DNA from 2 places in the Xanthomonas arboricola pv. juglandis genome. Region 1 is predicted to be linked to the other one. Evidence: predicted binding sites of a transcription regulator. Region 1 holds the regulator's gene; the other holds the start of a gene.
The links. Region 1 encodes FliA, which starts transcription of late flagellar genes. Its sites were predicted from a motif close to TAAAGTTTNNCNNNCNNNGGCCGATAA; they were not measured.
Positions count from the first base shown of each region.

Region 2: KHN93_RS14310 (STAS domain-containing protein) is a predicted target of FliA. The motif match lies at 1,233-1,259, and genes of this name have one in related genera.

Region 1 covers NZ_HG999362.1:2,369,234-2,372,438, forward strand. The annotation lists gene KHN93_RS10330 (protein phosphatase CheZ) at 1-454, opposite strand, end outside; gene cheY (chemotaxis response regulator CheY) at 454-846, opposite strand; gene KHN93_RS10340 (RNA polymerase sigma factor FliA) at 882-1,649, opposite strand; gene KHN93_RS10345 (MinD/ParA family protein) at 1,646-2,530, opposite strand; gene flhF (flagellar biosynthesis GTPase FlhF) at 2,517-3,205, opposite strand, start outside.
Region 2 covers NZ_HG999362.1:3,279,836-3,283,040, reverse strand. The annotation lists gene KHN93_RS14315 (chemotaxis protein CheA) at 1-772, opposite strand, end outside; gene KHN93_RS14310 (STAS domain-containing protein) at 789-1,118, opposite strand; gene mfd (transcription-repair coupling factor) at 1,624-3,205, opposite strand, start outside.

The sequences.
Region 1 (3,205 bases):
CCACGCGACGGATGATCTGGCCGCTCAGGTCCTGGTAGCTCTGCGCCAGCGACAGCTCGGTCAGGTTATGGCGCATCTTGTCCATTAGCGCGCCCTGGTCCTGGTTCAGGCCACCGTCGCGCAGCTGGTTGGCCAGCTCGCGGCATTCCTCGACCAGGTCCAGCGTGCGATGGCTGGCCTTCTCGGTCATTTCCACCACGTGGTCCAGGCGCGAGCAGGCATCGTCCAGTTCGCCGGCTTCCTCGGGCACGGTGGGCAGCTCGCCCAGCGCCTGCCCGAGTTCGCGCGCGAGCCGGCTCAGGCTCTGCATCATCGGGCGCGTGCGCAGCGCGGCGAGGTGGTCCACCTCGCGCCGCCAGGCGACCTGGTCACCGCTTTCCAGTGCATCGAGCGCGTGTTGCAGGCGCTCGATCAGGGCGGCACGTTCGGCATCGGCTTCCACGGTGGCGTTCATCAGGCGGTCGCCGCCAGACGTTCGAACACCTTGCCCAGCTTCTCTTCCAGCGTCTGTGCGGTGAACGGCTTGATGATGTAGCCGTTTACGCCGCACTGGGCCGCTTCGATGATCTGCTCGCGCTTGGCTTCGGCGGTCACCATCATCACCGGCAGGTGCTTGAGCTTGGCGTCGGCGCGGATGTTGCGCAGCAGGTCGATGCCGGTCATGCCGGGCATGTTCCAGTCGGTGACCACGAAATCGAACGGGCCGGCCCGCAACGCCGCCAATGCGCTGTTGCCGTCTTCGGCCTCTGCGGTATTGGTGAAGCCCAGATCGCCCAACAGATTCTTGACGATACGTCGCATCGTCGAGAAGTCGTCCACGATCAAAATCCGCATGTTCTTGTTCACATCAAGCTCCTAACACTAAAAAATGCGCGAAAAAATCATTCGTCAATTTCGACACCGGCATCGGCCAGTTCGAAGACCTTGAGGCGGCCGCGCAGACGCACCACCGCCTGGCCATGGATCTGGCAGACGCGCGATTCGCTGACACCGAGCACGGCGCCGATTTCTTTCAGGTTCAATTCCTGTTCGTAGTACAGCGACAGCACCAGCTGCTCGCGCTCGGGCAACTGGCCGATGGCCTTGCCCAGCTCGCGGCCGAATTCGCCACGCTCCATCATCTGCTGCGGATTGGGGCCGCCCTTGGCGGTGGTGTCCAGCTCGCCGTGATCCTCGATCCGTGACTCCAGGCTCAGCACCTGGCCGCGGGCGGCATCTTCCATCAGACGCAGGTAGTCGGGCAGCGGCATCTCCATCGCGGCGGCCACTTCGGTGGCGGCGGCGGCGCGGCCGGTGTGCTGTTCGATCTTGCGCACGGCGGCGGCGGCGTCGCGTGCGCGGCGGTGCACCGAGCGCGGCACCCAGTCGCCACGCCGGATTTCGTCGATCATCGAGCCGCGGATGCGGATCGAGGCATAGGTCTCGAACGAGGCGCCCTGTTCGGAGTCGTAACTGCGCGAGGCTTCGATCAAGCCGATCATGCCGGCCTGGATCAGATCGTCCACTTCCACGCTCGCCGGCAGGCGCGCGGCCAGATGGTGGGCGATGCGGCGCACCAGGTCGGCGTGCTGGGTGACGATGTCGTTGGCGTTGTTGCGCTGCACGGCGCGGTACTGCGCGCTGGCCGTGGTTGCGGTAGCGGTGCTCATGCGGCCACTCCCCGTTGGATGATGCGTTCGACGAAGAACTCGACGTTGCCGCGCGGCACGGTGGGGGCCTGCCAGCGCGAGGTACGGCGAGCGATTTCTGCAATGGCCTGCGCCGACGGACTGGCGGGGTAGGCCTTGATGACCGGCTGCTGGCGCTGCACCGACAGGCGCAACCAGTCGTCCTGCGGCACGTGGCCGAGGTAGTTCAGCGACACGTCGCCGAGGAATTTTTCGCAGACCCGCGACAGCTTGTCGTACAGCAGGCGGCCCTCGTTGGGGTCGCGCACCATGTTGGCGATGATCTGCAGGCGGTCCACGCCGCGTTCGCGCGAGAGCACCTTGATCAGCGCATAGGCGTCGGTGATCGAGGCCGGCTCGTCGCAGACCACCACCACGGTGTCCTGGGCGGCCTGGCAGAAGGTCAGCACGCTGTCGGTGATGCCGGCGGCGGTGTCGATGACCATCACGTCCAGGTCGCGCTCCAGCTCGGAGAACACGTTGACCAGGCCGATGTGCTGGGCCGGGGCCAGTTCGGCCATGTGGCGGCGGCCGGAGGCGGCCGGGACCACCAGCACGCCGCCGGGGCCTTCGATGATCACTTCATCCAGCGTGCAGCGGCCGGCGATCAGGTCGGCCAGGGTGTACTTGGGCGACAGTCCCAGCACCACGTCCAGGTTGGCCAGGCCCAGGTCGGCGTCCAGCAGCAGGGTGCGCTTGCCCATGTCGGCCAGCGCCACGGCCAGGTTGGCGGAGATGTTGGTTTTACCCACGCCGCCCTTGCCACCGGTCACGGCAATGGTGCGCACCGGGCCCAGGGGCTCGGGACGGGTCGCCGACAGGGGGAAGGCGTTGGTCAGCTTGGCGTATTCACGCGACTGCATGGTTGTGCTCCGGAGTACAGGGCTTATCGGCAGCGCGCCGCAAATCTTCAAGGCGAAGAACGAGACTGGCGGCATTGGCGCGGTGCAGGTCGTCGGGGACCCGCTGTCCGTCAGTCACCCAGGTGATGGGCATTTGGTGATCGACGACGACCGACAGCGCACTACCGAAGCGGCCGGTCTCGTCAAGTTTGGTCAGCACCACGCCCTGGGGCTTGGCGTGGGCGAAGCGGCGCACGACCTCGTCGAGGTCGGAAAAGTGCGCGTTGGCAGGCAGCACCAGCAACGAGGTGACCTGGTGCGCGGCGCGCAACCAGTTGAGCTGGGCGGCCAGGGCGCGGTCGCGCTGGCCCATGCCGGCGGTGTCGATCAGCACCAGCTTGTAGTCGCGCAGGCGCTCGAGCAGTTCCAGCAGGCTCTCGGCGCTGTCGGCCTCGTGCACGGCGATGCCGAGCTGACGGCCGTAGCTGTGCAGCTGCTCGCGGCCGCCGACGCGCTGGGTGTCGGTGGTGACCAGGGCCACGTCGCGCGGGGCGTGCTGGGCGGCGAAGCGCTGGGCGAGCTTGGCGATGGTGGTGGTCTTGCCGGCGCCGGTCGGGCCGACCAGGGCGATCACGCCGCCGCGTTCCAGCGGGTCGACCGGGGCCACCGGCAGGCGCTTGGACAGCAGCCCCAGCA
Region 2 (3,205 bases), 910 kb from region 1:
CGGCAGCCGCGACCGGCTCGCTGGCAGGCACCGCGCTGGCGTCCATCGGTGCCGGCACCGAGAGGATCTCCAGGTCGCAGTCTTCGCGCACGAACTCGAACACGTCCTCGATCGCGGCACGGTCGGCATCGCTGCGCAGCAGGATCTGGAAGCCCAGATAATTGGCTTCCGGATCGAGCGCTTCGAAGCTCGGCAGCTGGCTGACATCGGTGCTGATCGACTCGACCGAGCCCAGCCCGCGCAGGTTGCGGATCAGCTTGAGCGGCGAGTTGCCGTAGCGCAGTGCGTCGGCGAACAGTTTCAGCGTGATGCGCCAGTAACCGCTCTGTTTTTCCGGGGTGCTGTGCTGGAGGGCGGTGGCGGTGACACCGCATGCGCTGGCCTGCAGGTAGGTCTGCAGTTGTGCCAGCAGGGGTTCGGCCTCTGCCGCCAGTGCGTCGGCATCGGCGTGAGCGGGGTCGGCGGCGGTTTCCACCAGGGCATGGATGTGGTCGCAGCACACCAGCAGCAGCGCGATCAGTTCCGAGCTCAGCGTCAGCGCGTCGTCGCGCACCAGGTCCAGCACGCTTTCCACGACATGGGTGAAGCCGACCAGCTGCGGCAGATCGAACAGGCCGCCCGAGCCCTTGATGGTGTGCGCCGCACGGAAGATCGCGTTGACCGCATCCGGCGAGGACTCGCCACGCTCGGCTTCGAGCAGGTGACGTTCCATGTCTTCGAGCAGGTCCCGGCTCTCGGCCAGGAAGGTCTGCATCAGCTGGTTCATATCCATACGCGTTGCCGGTCCGTTAGTGAATGCGTTCGCCGATACCCGCAACCGCGTGCGGGTACAGCGCTTCGAGCAGGCCGAGCAGTTCGATCACATCGACCACCGCGCGGCTGGAATCGGTCAGCGAAAATGGCCGGCCGTCGGCCTGGATCGCCTGCTTGGTCGCCAGCAGCAACTGCAGGCCGGTGGTGTCGATCTCGCTGACCGCGCCCAGGTCCAGGTGCAATCCGCCCGGATGCAGCAAGGCCGGCTGCAGCAGCGGCTTGAGTTCGGCAGCGCGACGGATGGTCATCTCGCCTTCCAGGGCGAGCGTCAGCGGCGCGGGTAGATCGGACAGTGGCGTGTTCATTGATGCCTCAAGCGATGCGATGGCGCACGGATGCGTGCCATGACGCGGAAGAAGGTCGCTCCGGCGTGGCTTGCGTGGGCAGCTCTGCACACGCGGACATGCCGGTCCATGCAGGTATCGGCGCGTGACAGGAATATTTAGGCCAAATTCAGTGCAGTGACGGATTTGAGAAATCCATCACTGCCTGGGCATTAATTGCTCAGCTTTGTCGCAAGCAGGCTCAGGAAACCAATGTCCTGGACAGTCCTGCAGGACAGATAGCCGCCTTTCAGCCGACTTCTTTAATGCGTGCAGGATGGATCTGTGCACGGCCACTGCCGCGAAAACGCATGAAACAGGCGGCATGCGTCACGGACCGGCGTCGCATGGGCGAAGGGCGTTAGTGGAAATGCCGCACCGGACCGGATTGACTTCGCGCCGCGATCGCAACGCGCCCGACGCCTGCTTGCGTCCTGCACAGTCGAGAGCGCTGCATAAAGCAGGCGCAACCGACCGGGCAGCGCGCTTATCTCGGCGCCAGCATCGTCAGCAGCCCGCGTGCGGCATTGAAGCGGTCCGCGCCTTCCGGCAGCGGCAGCTTGATGCGCAGTTTGTCCGGGCCGTCCATGGTGTAGATCTTGGGCTGCTTCTGGATCATCTGGATCACCGCGACCGGGTCGATCGCCGGTTTTGCCTCGAAGACCAGCCGGCCGCCGTTCTCGCCCAGGTCCAGCTTACGCACACCCAGCGCATTGGCCTGCAGCTTGAGCTCGGCAATCGCGAACAGGTGCTTGACCGGGTCCGGCAGCAGGCCGAAGCGGTCGATCATCTCCACCTGCAATTCGCGCAGCGCATCGGCGTCGCGGGCGCTGGAGATGCGCTTGTACAGCGTCAAGCGCGTATGTACGTCGGGCAGGTAATCCTCGGGAATCAGCGCGGCCACATGCAGCTCGACCTCGGCGCCGCGGACCTCCTCGCCCGCATCCAGATCCGGCAGCTTGCCCTGGCGGATGCTGCGCACCGCGCGTTCCAGCAGCTCGGTGTACAGGCTGAAACCGACCTCGGCCATCTGCCCGCTCTGATCTTCGCCCAGCAGCTCGCCGGCACCGCGGATTTCCAGATCGTGGGTGGCCAGGGTAAAGCCGGCGCCGAGCTCGTCCATGGAGGCGATCGCCTCCAGGCGCTTTTCCGCGTCGGAGGTCATCGAGCGACGATCCGGCACCACCAGGTACGCATAGGCGCGGTGATGCGAGCGGCCGACGCGGCCGCGCAGCTGGTGCAACTGCGCCAGGCCGAAGCGGTCGGCGCGGTTGATGATGATGGTGTTGGCATTGGGGATGTCGATACCCGACTCGATGATCGTGGTCGACAGCAACACGTTGAAGCGCTGCTTCTGGAAATCCAGCATCACCCGCTCCAGTTCGCGCTCGGGCATCTGCCCATGCGCGATACCGATGCGCGCTTCCGGCACCAGTTCGGACAGCTCGCGCTGCATGCGCACGATGCTTTCCACGTCGTTGTGCAGGAAGTACAGCTGCCCGCCGCGACTGAGCTCGCGCTGGAAGGCCTCGCGCAGCAGCGCGTTGTCCCAGGCGGTGATGAAGGTCTGCACCGCCAGCCGGTTCGGCGGCGGGGTGGCGATGATCGACAGGTCGCGCAACCCGGCCATGGCCATATTGAGCGTGCGCGGGATGGGGGTCGCGGTGAGCGTGAGCAGATGCACGTTGGCGCGCATTGCCTTGAGCGCTTCCTTCTGCCGCACGCCGAAGCGCTGCTCTTCGTCGACCACGACCAGGCCCAGGTCCTTGAACTTGACGTCCGGCTGCAGCAGCCGGTGCGTGCCGATGATGACGTCGATCTCGCCGCTGGCGACCTTCTCCAGCTCGGCCTTGATCTCCTTGGTGCTCTTGAAGCGCGACAGCACTTCCACCTTCATCGGGTAATCGGCGAAGCGGTCGCGGAAGTTGCGGTAATGCTGCTCGGCCAGCAGTGTGGTCGGCACCAGCACCGCGACCTGCTTGCCGGCGCTGGCGGCGGCAAATGCGGCGCGCACGGCCACCTCGGTCTTGCCGAAGCCGACATCGCCGCAGACCACGCGGTCCATCGGC